DNA from 3 places in the Mesorhizobium sp. M0522 genome. Region 2 is predicted to be linked to each of the others. Evidence: predicted binding sites of a transcription regulator. Region 2 holds the regulator's gene; each other region holds the start of a gene.
What was found. The regulator PhoB, encoded in region 2, activates phosphate uptake and scavenging genes when phosphate is short. The targets are predictions, from matches to a motif close to TGTCATNNANCTGTCAT.

Region 1 (3,711 bases), on a different contig from region 2:
CTTGGTACAACCCTCTTAATCATGCCGGCAATTGACGCAAGCGTGGCGCGGGTCTAAAGCTCGTTATCCCGTGGTGATTTGGCCGGTCGGCTTGCAGCCACGTTAAACAAGTCGCTAAAGGACCGTCGGGCCGCAAGGCCATATGGACCGGTTGCGACTTTCGCGACCGGTTTTTTGTTGTTTGGACCAATTTTGGTGTTTGGATGGAATGATGACCAAGAAGCGCGACTGGAAGCCTCAGACCGCACTCGTGCATGCCGGGACGCTGCGTTCCGGCTTCGGCGAGACCTCCGAGGCGATGTATCTCACCCAAGGCTATGTCTACGAGACGGCGCAAGCGGCGGAGGCCCGCTTCAAGGGCGAGGAGCCGGGCTTCATCTATTCGCGCTATGCCAATCCGACGGTCGACATGTTTGAGAAACGCATGTGCGCGCTGGAAGGAGCCGAGGACGCGCGCGCCACGGCATCCGGCATGGCGGCGGTGACGGCAGCACTGCTGTGCAGCGCCAAGGCGGGCGACCATATCGTCGCGGCGCGCGCGCTGTTCGGCTCCTGCCGCTGGGTGGTCGAGACGCTGGCGCCGAAATACGGCATTGAGGCAACGCTGGTCGACGGCACCGACATCGCCAATTGGGAAAAGGCGGTCAAGCCCAACACCAAACTGTTTTTCCTGGAAAGCCCTACCAATCCAACGCTGGAGGTAGTCGACATTGCCGCCGTCGCGGCACTTGCCAATTCGATCGGCGCCAGGCTGATCGTCGACAATGTCTTCGCTACGCCCTTGCAGCAGAAACCCCTGCAGCTCGGCGCCCACATCGTCGTCTATTCGGCCACGAAGCATATTGACGGCCAGGGGCGCTGTCTTGGCGGCATCGTTCTGTCGGACAAGAAATGGATCGACGAGAACCTGCATGACTATTTCCGCCACACCGGCCCAAGCCTCTCGCCCTTCAATGCCTGGACCCTGCTGAAAGGCCTGGAGACGCTGCCGCTACGCGTACGCCAGCAGACGGAAAGTGCCGGCCGCATCGCGGATTTCCTGGCCGAGCGACCGCAAATCGCCCGCGTCATCTATCCCGGCCGCGCCGACCACCCGCAAGCGGCCGTGGTCCAGAAGCAGATGTCGGGCGGCTCGACGCTGATTTGCCTCGATGTGAAGGGCGGCAAGCAGGCGGCCTTTGCCTTCCAGAACGCACTCGACGTCGTGCTGATTTCCAACAATCTCGGCGACGCCAAGAGCCTGATCACCCATCCGGCGACGACGACGCACAAGAACTTGACCGATGAGGCCCGCGCCGAACTCGGCATCGGACCGGGAACGCTCAGGCTGTCAGTTGGCCTTGAGGACGCCGACGACCTGCTCGAAGACATCGAGCAGGCACTGAGAGTTGCCGGATAGGGGCTGGCCGAATAGAGGCGAGCGGGGACGTGCCGATCAGGCGCCGGACGGGGTCTCTTCCAGCTCCGCGACGGCCTTGGTCTGGATAGTCATCACATTGCCGCGCCAGTCGACGGCGCCGCTCAGCCATCCGCGCGCCCAAATGGCGGGAAGCATCAGGTCTCGCGCCATCATCGCCAGGATGGTGCGCGGCGACAGGTGCCATCCCTTGGCCGAGGCCAAGGCGCATTCCGGCAGGTAGGCCGCGACCAGCACGGCGATGGCGGTTGCCGGCAGGCTGACGCCGGCGTCAGCCGCGGCGATCAGTGCAAGCACTAGCGGCGGTGCCGCGCCGATCAGGATTTCGGGGGCAAAGAACAGTGCAAAGGTGACGCGGCGCAGCCGCGCCCAGCGCGTCTGCCGCGACCAGATCTCGCCAAGCGTGCGCCGGCCGAGCGGCTGTTCGAAGGGAGAGGCGACAAGATTGACCCGCAGTCCGAGCCCGTTGACCAGCTTGGTCGCGGCGGCGTCTTCGGCGATCTCGGCGGCAAGCGCGCGGATGCCGCCATTGGCATCGAGCATCGGCTTGTTCCACAACATGCTCTTGCCCTGGGCGAAGCCGAGGCCGAGCGCCTCTCCGGCGTACTGCCAGCGTGCCTGCAGCGTGTTGAGAAAGGCGCATTCGACCTCCCCCCAGAAGCCGTCCGGCCGCGAGCCGATCGGCGTCGAGCAGACGAGGCCGGTGTCGTGCCGCCACGCCGCCATCAGGTGCTGGACGTAGTCGCTCGGCATAAGCACGTTGGAATCGGCAAGGATGACCCAGCTATAATGCGCCGCTTCCCAACCCTTCACGCAATTGTTGAGTTTTGGATTGCCGCTGATGCGGTCGTCACCGACTAGAAGACGGGCGCGAATAGCTGGAAAGCGCGCCATTGCGGCGGTGATCGGCTTGACCACCGGGTCGTCGGCATGGGCAACGCAGAAGATGAGTTCGTAGCGCGGCCAGTCGAGTGAGAAGGCGCGCTCCAGCGTCTCTTCGGCAAACGGCTCGACGCCGCGCGCCGGGATGACGATCGATACCGGAGGCGCGTTGGCCGCGGGCGGTGCGATCCTGCCTGGTCGCTTCAGCTTCAGCGAAGCTAACAGGATGCTGGCGAGATTTGAAAGAAGGAGGGCTATGGAAAGGAGGGCGGCTGCGAATGTCGGTTCCATCGAGATCTGGTCACTCCAGAAGTGCCGGCCGCATGACGGCCGTTTTCAACAATTCGACAGAACGCTGAGTCGCCCGGCACAAGCCTGCACACCATCATTGTCATGTGTCACTTAAATGACATTGTTTTTCGGCACCTGCGCTCGAGTCGGGCAAGGAGATGACGCGCATCGTTGATCAAACTGCGCTGAGCGTCGAAGTTCCATCTACATTGCTTTGGAGCAGTTTATGTACAGCGCCGTCACCCGCAACATCGAAGTGCAGGTCAGGCCGTTCTATCTGGAGGATCACTCCGACCCGCCGCAAAACCGCTATGTCTGGGGATATCAGGTGACCATCGACAATCAGTCGGATGAGTTCGTGCAGCTTCTGTCGCGCTACTGGCACATTACCGACGGCACCGGCAAGGTCGAGGAAGTGCGCGGCCCCGGGGTCGTCGGCGAGCAACCCGGACTCAACCCCGGCGACAGCTATCAGTATACGTCTGGATGCCCGCTCTCGACGCCGTCCGGCATCATGGTCGGGCACTACACCATGCGCAACAAGCGGGGCGAGACGTTCGACGTCGCCATCCCCGCCTTCTCGCTCGACTTGCCGGGAATGCGGCGCACCGTCAATTGACGGCCGTCATCCGGCCGCTGCAAACTCCGCCGGGTCGAAGTCATATTGCTTCGAGCAGAATTCGCAGGCGACGTGAATGCTGCCATCCTCGGTGCTGTCCCTGATCTCCTCGGCGGAAAAGCCTTCGAGGATGCCGTGGATCTTCTCCCTCGAGCATGAGCACTGGTCGGCGACCGGCACCCCGCCGAACACGCGGACGCCATGCTCGTGGAAAAGCCGGTAAAGCAGCCGTTCGGCGCCGATCGTCGGATCGATCAGCTCGGTCGGTTCAATAGTACCAAGCAGCGCCAGCAGCTCCTGCCAGGAATTGTCGGTCGGGTCGTGGATTTCCTCACGCGGATCGCCGTCGCCACCGGGAAGGTCGGGTACGCGCATGCGCTCCGCCGACTGCGGCAGGAATTGTGCCAGCAGGCCACCGGCCCGCCATTGCTCGCGGGCACCGCCGACGCCGGGCGTCAGAAGCTTGGCAACCGAAAGCCGGAGGTCGGTCGGAATCTGCTCC
Region 2 (3,711 bases):
ATGACAGCGCAACCTGCATCTGACACTATTTGCCTGCGTCCGACACTATTTGTCGGACATTACCGACGGCTTCCGGTTCATGAGCGGCCGCGGCAACCGGGAGGAAAGCAAAACAATGTCGGTCGGAATCCGCCATGACGATTTGCGCCGGCGCAACCGGGCGATGGTGATCTCGGCGGTGCGCCGGGCCGGCCAGCCATCGCGTACTGAGATCGCAGCTACTACCGGCCTCAGTCATTCGACCATATCGGCGATCTCTTCCGACCTGATACGGGAAGGCATCCTCGCCGAGAGCAAGGCAAGTGAGCCCGTTTCGTTGAAACGCGGTCGTCCGCAGGTCGGCCTCGCCCTCAACCCGGAAGCGGCGGCGGTGCTGACCGTGGTGTTGTCGCTGAATTTCCTGTCGGCCGCCATTATCGACTATACGGGACAGGTGGTCGCCGAGGAACAGCGCCGGCTGGACACGCTGACCATGCCGCGCGACGAGCTGATCCGTGAATGCATGGCCATCGTCCGGCGCCGGCTGCAGGATCCAGACCTTGACGTCCGCAGTGTCGCCCGCATCGCCCTGGCGATTCAGGGCATTACCGACTCCCCTGCACGCGCCATGCTGTGGTCGCCGATCACGCCGCAGACCGACATCGCCTTTGCCGACATGCTGGAGGACGAATTCGGCATCCCGGCAACGGTGGAGAACGACTGCAACATGATGGCGGTGGCTTTGCGCTGGCGCAATCCGGATCGCTATCGCGACGACTTCATCGCCATCCTGCTTTCGCATGGCATCGGCATGGGGCTGGTGCTGAAGGGCGAACTGTTCACCGGGACGCATTCCTCGGGTGGCGAATTTGGCCACATGATCCATCGTCCGGGCGGCGCGCTCTGCCGTTGCGGGCGGCGCGGCTGCATCGAGGCCTATGCCGGCAACTACGCCATCTGGCGCAACGCCAGGCAGATGAGCGAAGAAAGCGAACCGATCGCCGACGTCAGCGACGCCGACATGCGAGCACTGGCGGCCCGGGCGCGCGAGAAAGATGGGCCGGAACGCGAGGCCTACCGCAAGGCCGGCGAAGCGCTGGGTTTCGGTCTCGGCTCGCTGTTCGCGCTGATCGATCCGGCACCGGTCGCGATGGTCGGCGCCAGTGCCGCCGCCTTCGATCTGATCGAGCCGGCCTTGCGGAAGGCAATCGCCCAGACCGCCGGCGGCCAGCATTCGGGCTCGATCTCCTTCGATACAGAGCCGAACGAATTGCCGCTGATCCGCGAAGGCTGCGCGATGCGGGCGCTAAGCTTCGTCGACCAGGAGATTTTCGCGCCGGGCGCGCAAATGAGGCCCAGCGTCAGAAAGAACGTAGCCTGACCAGGCGGGTCAATCTTCCCTGATCGCATAGCCGGCACCGCGGATGGTGCGGATGACATCCGGCATCCGGCCGTTGTTGACGGCTTTGCGCAGCCGCCCGACATGCACGTCGACGGTGCGTTCGTCGATGTAGATTGTCTCGCCCCAGACATTATCGAGTAACTGGCTGCGCGAGAAGACACGGCCCGGATGCCGCATCATGAACTCGAGCAGCCGGAATTCGGTCGGCCCGAGCCTGATTTCGCTCTTCTTGCGATAGACCCTGTGCGATTCGCGATCGAGCACGATGTCGCCGACCTTCAGCACGCTGGACAGCACTTCCGGCTTGGCGCGCCGCAGCAGCGCCTTGACCCTGGCCATGAATTCCGGTGTCGAAAACGGTTTGACCAGATAGTCGTCGGCGCCGGTCGAAAGCCCGCGCACCCGGTCGCTCTCCTCGCCGCGCGCGGTCAGCATGATGATCGGCAGCCGCTCGGTTTCGGGGCGCACCCGCAACCGACGACAGAGCTCGATGCCGGAAACCGCTGGTATCATCCAGTCGAGCACCAAAAGGTCGGGCACATTCTCCTGCAAACGGATCTCGGCTTCGTCGCCGCGTGTCACCACCTCGACCTGGTAGCCTTCGGATTCGAGATTGTAGCGGAGCAGCACACCCAACGGCTCCTCGTCCTCCACCACCATTATGCGTGGTGCGATCATCGGCTGGGCACCCCCATCATGTCACCGGTGCGGACATTGTCGTTTCGTCCTGCTTCGGACGATTGACCGGCAATTGCTCGCCGGTCAGCACATAATACGCATTTTCGGCGATGTTGGTGACATGGTCGCCGATCCGCTCCAGATTCTTGGCGCAGAACAGCAGGTGCGTGCAAGCGGTGATGTTGCGCGGATCTTCCATCATGTAGGTCAAGAGCTCGCGGAACACGGACGTGTATTTGACGTCGATGCGCTCGTCGGCGGCACGCAGCTTGGCCAACGCGGCCGCATCGCCTGCAGCATATTCCTCGATGACACCCTGCACCTGGATGAGAACCAGCTGCGCCATCGCGTCGATGGAATGCGACAGGTCCCGCGGCGTGGCGCTGAGGCCGACCGCACTCACGCGCTTGGCGATATTCTTGGCAAGGTCGCCGATGCGTTCGAGGTCGCCCGCCATGCGGATCGCTCCGACCACATGGCGAAGATCGTGGGCCATCGGCTGGCGTTTGGCGATCAGGGTGATGGCGCGGTCGTCCAGTTCGCGTTGACGCGCATCCATGATGGCGTCGTCGGAAACGACGCGTTGCGCCAGCACGTTGTCGGAATTCAACAGGGCCTTGGTCGCCCCGCCGACCATCGAACCGGCGAGGTCGGCCATGTCGCGGATCAGCTTGCTGATCTGCTCGAGATCCTCGTCGAAAGAAGCGACTGTGTGTTCGCCCATGGTCCTGTCCTCATATGCATGATCGGAACGGCTCAGCCGAAGCGGCCAGTGATGTAGTCCTGCGTGCGCTTCTCGCGGGGCGACGTGAAGATCTTCTCGGTCCGGTCGAACTCGACCAGTTCACCCAGATACATGAAGGCGGTCTGGCGCGACACGCGCGCCGCCTGCTGCATGTTGTGGGTGACGATGACGATCGTGTAGTCGGCTTGCAATTCGTCGATCAGTTCCTCGATCTTGGCAGTCGACAGCGGGTCGAGGGCCGAAGCCGGTTCGTCGAGCAGAATGACTTCCGGCTTCACGGCCACGGTGCGGGCGATACAGAGCCGCTGCTGCTGGCCGCCGGACAGGCTCAAGCCGCTGGCGTTGAGCTTGTCCTTGACCTCGCTCCACAGCGCGGCGCGCTTCAACGCCTGTTCGACGCGGCCGTCCATCTCGGACTTGCCGAGGTTCTCGTAGAGCCTGACGCCGAAGGCGATGTTCTCGTAGATCGACATCGGGAACGGCGTCGGCTTCTGGAACACCATGCCGATCTTGGTCCTGAGGAGGTTGAGATCCTGCGACCGGTCGAGAATGTTCTTGCCGTCGAGCAGCACCTGGCCCTCGGCCGTCTGTTTTGGGTAGAGCTCATAGATGCGGTTGAACACACGCAGCAGCGTCGATTTCCCGCAGCCCGAAGGGCCGATGAAGGCCGTGACACTGCGCTCAGGCAGCGACAGGCTGATGTCCTTCAGCGCCTTGCTCTGGCCGTAGTAGAAGTTGAGATTCTTGACCTCGATCTTCGTCTTCTCGGCGACCGTTTCGGCCATCGTCATGTCTGGGGACAACATCTGTGTCATCTGTCCTCTCTGCGTCCGGTAAGGCTGCGGGCGAGGATGCTCAAGCCCAGAACCGTCAGGGTGATTATGAGTGCGCCGGTCCACGCCAGTTG
Region 3 (3,711 bases), on a different contig from region 2:
GGCAGGGACCGAACGGGGCCATGCCGATCGAGAATGCGGCGTATTCCCGTTTCGATCGGTTCTTCGAAGCCAATGGCCATTTCAACGCGCTGGTCGGCTGCAACACCTGGGCGGCGGCAGCACTGCGCACCGCCGGCCTGCGCACTGGCTGGTGGAACCCGCTGCCGGCCTCGCTCGGCCTGTCGATGCGGCTTTACAATTGACAAGGCGACTTAGGACCGCCGAGCGTCCAACGCCCGCCAGCCATAGAGCCAGTCGAGATCGGCGGCGAGTTTTTCGGGCGAGCGCATCGCCAGGAACAGGTTGCGGGCCATCGCCACCGGCCCGGCCGCATGCCAGGCGAGGCGGTTGAGGACGCCGCGGCGGGCGACCTGGGCGACGCGCGGCCGCCGCGCCTGTTCCCAGGCGACAAGCGCGCTGCTGAGATCGGCAGGCGAGGTGGCAACGAAACCGGCAAGGGTTACCGCGTCCTCGATCGCCATCGCCGCGCCCTGTGCGGCAAACGGCGTCATCGCATGCGCCGCATCGCCGATCAGCGCGATGCCTTCCGGCGTCGTCCACCGCCGCTGCTCGACGGTGTGGATCGGCCATGCCGTCCATGGCGCGGCCTCGCTCGCCAGACGGACCAGCGCCGGCGCGGTACCGCGCATGGCGCTGGCGAGGATGGCGGGGTCGGCATGCCCCGACCAGCCCTCGGCGATGCGCTCGCCCTTTGTGAAGGCAGCGAGGTTGAAGGCAGTGCCACGGCTGACCGGATAGGCGACCATATGGAAGCCGGAATAGAGGAATGCAGTAACACATTCGGGCGCACCGATCGCCGCAAAGGTTTGTCCAGCGGGGCTGTCGGCGGCCACCGTGGCGCGCCAGGCAAGCTCGCCCGAAAACCGGCTTCTCCGGAAATCGGCTGCGTTGCGGGCAAGCGTTTCTCGCACCGACGACCAGACGCCATCGGCGCCGATCAAAAGACAGCCAGCCTCGACCGTGTCGCCATCAGCCGATGCAGTGACGGTAACACCTTTCGATCCGGCTGCGATGTCGGTCACCCGCGCGCCGGCGATCAGATCGATACCGGGCTGCTCCGAAACTCGCTGCATCAGCGCTGACTGCAGATCCGCGCGGTGGGCAACGAGATAGGGCGCTTCCCAGCGCGTTTCGGCCGCCTGGCCAAGCGGTACGCGCGCCAGCTTGCGCAGCGTGGCGGCATCCTTGAGCACGACCGCCTCCGGCTGCACCGCCGTCGCCAGCAGCCGATCGAGTACGCCGAGCTGCCGTAGGATGCGCGTCGCGTTGGGCGAAAGCTGGATACCGGCGCCGGCAGCCTCGAGGTGCTGCGCCTGTTCGAACAGTTTTATCCGATAGCCGCGCTCGGCGAAGGCCAGTGCCGCGGTCAGCCCGGCGACGCCCGCCCCGGCGATGACCACCTGCCGGGACTGCGTTTCCTGCATCAGGCTTGTCGCGGAAGAATCAGGCGGCCTGGTCGAGATAGAGGCAGCCCGGCGGCTGCGTTTCCAACGCCTTCAGCTTCGGCGAATAGCGATAGAGCGTCGAACAATACGGGCAGACTTTTTCATTGTCGTCGCCCATGTCGAGAAATACATGGGGGTGGTCGAAAGGCGGATTGGCGCCGGTGCACATGAATTCCTTGACGCCGATGTCGATTGCCGGATAGCCCGCATCGTTCTGGAAATGGGGAATGGAACCGCCTGCCATCGTCGTCTCCTGATCTTGTCGATTGCATCTGGATCATAACCCGTCGCTTTGCAAGATCGATGAAATGAAACTGTCGCAAAAGCCTGTCAGAGGATAAGTTAAGCCGGTTTAAGGCTATGGTCGTCGAACGGTGTGGGAAGAGCGGAAACCATGAACGAACTGAAGCCGGTGCAGAACGAATTCATCACCGTCGAGGCGGCGAGCCGCGAAGGCGGCAATCCCGACCGCTTCGTCAACCGCGAGTTTTCCTGGCTGCAATTCAACCGGCGCGTGCTCGAAGAGTCGCTGAACGCGAATCATCCGCTGCTCGAGCGTGTTCGTTTCCTGTCGATATCGGCCGCCAACCTCGACGAGTTCTTCATGGTCCGCGTCGCCGGTCTTGCCGGCCAGGTCCGCGAGGGCATCGTGCTGAAGAGCCCGGACGGACGCACGCCCGAGCAGCAGCTTGAACAATTGCTGCGCGAGGTCGAGCGCCTGCAGGAGGACCAGCAGAAAAGCCTTTCGGCGCTGATGCTGCTCCTCGACAAGGAAGGCATCGAGAGCATCACCCGCGAGGCGCTGAGCAAGGACGAGAAGATCTGGCTGGAGGACCATTTCCAGGAGCAGGTATTTCCGGTGCTGACGCCGCTGTCGATCGACCCGGCGCATCCGTTCCCGTTCATTCCCAATCTCGGTTTTTCGATGGCGCTGCAATTGCGCCACCGTAAGAACGGCGAGGAAATGAGCGCGCTTTTGCGCCTGCCGGTGGCGCTGAGGCGCTTCATCCGCTTGCCGGATCGCAAGCGCCATGTCCGCTTCATCCCGCTCGAGGAGGCGGTCGGCCTTTATATCGGCAAGCTGTTCCCAGGCTATGAGGTCAAGGGCTCCGGCACGTTCCGTATAATCCGCGACAGCGATATCGAGGTCGAGGAAGAGTCCGAGGATCTGGTGCGCCTGTTCGAGACGGCGCTGAAGCGGCGCCGCCGCGGTTCGGTTATCCGCATCGAATTCGACCGGCTGATGCCGCCCGAACTGCGCGACTTCGTCGCCGGCGAGCTCGGCGTCTCGGCAAGCCGGATCAGCGTGCTCACCGGTCCGCTGGCGCTCAGCCAGATCTCGGAGATCGTCGCCGTCGCCCGCGACGATCTGAAATTCACCCCCTACAATCCCCGCTTTCCCGAGCGCATCCGCGAGCATGGCGGCGATTGCTTTGCCGCCATCCGCGAGAAGGACATCATCGTCCACCACCCCTACGAATCCTTCGACGTGGTGGTGCAGTTCCTGCGCCAGGCGATGGCCGATCCGGAAGTGGTGGCGATCAAGCAGACGCTCTACCGCACCTCCAACGACAGCCCGATCGTGCGCGCTCTGGTCGACGCCGCCGAGGCCGGCAAGTCGGTGACCGCGCTGGTCGAACTCAAGGCGCGCTTCGACGAGGAGGCCAACATCCGCTGGGCCCGCGACCTCGAGCGCGCCGGCGTCCAGGTCGTCTTCGGCTTCCTCGAACTGAAGACCCATTCGAAAATGTCGCTGGTCGTGCGGCGCGAGGATGGCAGGCTGCGCAATTACGTGCATCTCGGCACCGGCAACTACCACCCGGTCACCGCGCGCATCTACACCGACCTGTCCTTCTTCACCACCGCCCCGACGATCGCGCGCGATGTCGCCCAGCTGTTCAACTTCATCACCGGCTATGCCGAGCCGGCCGAGCAGATGCGGCTGGCCATATCGCCGTTCACGCTGCGCGACCGCATCCTCAAGCACATTTCGGACGAGATCAGTCACGCGCTGGAGGGCAGGCCCGCCCGCATCTGGATGAAGATGAACGCCTTGGTCGACCCGATCATCATCGATGCCCTCTATGATGCCAGCCGCGCCGGCGTCGAGATCGATCTCGTCGTGCGCGGCATCTGCTGCCTGAGGCCGCAGGTGCCCGGCCTGTCGGAGAACATAAGGGTGAAATCGATCGTCGGCCGCTTCCTCGAACACAGCCGCATCTATTGCTTCGGCAACGGCCACGGC

Region 1: the regulator PhoB is predicted to act here: its motif matches at 2,695-2,711, upstream of NKI58_RS07065 (ceramide glucosyltransferase).
Region 3: the regulator PhoB is predicted to act here: its motif matches at 1,771-1,787, upstream of NKI58_RS31600 (RNA degradosome polyphosphate kinase).

What each region holds. Positions count from the first base shown of each region.
Region 1 is NZ_JAMYQW010000004.1:82,660-86,370, reverse strand. It holds SAM riboswitch at 61-138, shown strand; gene NKI58_RS07070 (O-succinylhomoserine sulfhydrylase) at 209-1,399, shown strand; gene NKI58_RS07065 (ceramide glucosyltransferase) at 1,436-2,590, opposite strand; gene apaG (Co2+/Mg2+ efflux facilitator ApaG/CorD) at 2,817-3,209, shown strand; gene NKI58_RS07055 (Hsp33 family molecular chaperone) at 3,216-3,711, opposite strand, start outside.
Region 2 is NZ_JAMYQW010000001.1:294,507-298,217, forward strand. It holds gene NKI58_RS01475 (ROK family protein) at 116-1,360, shown strand; gene phoB (phosphate regulon transcriptional regulator PhoB) at 1,370-2,059, opposite strand; gene phoU (phosphate signaling complex protein PhoU) at 2,076-2,783, opposite strand; gene pstB (phosphate ABC transporter ATP-binding protein PstB) at 2,816-3,619, opposite strand; gene pstA (phosphate ABC transporter permease PstA) at 3,616-3,711, opposite strand, start outside.
Region 3 is NZ_JAMYQW010000049.1:18,162-21,872, forward strand. It holds gene NKI58_RS31585 (TIGR02117 family protein) at 1-203, shown strand, start outside; gene NKI58_RS31590 (FAD-dependent monooxygenase) at 213-1,445, opposite strand; gene NKI58_RS31595 (zinc-finger domain-containing protein) at 1,465-1,710, opposite strand; gene NKI58_RS31600 (RNA degradosome polyphosphate kinase) at 1,861-3,711, shown strand, end outside.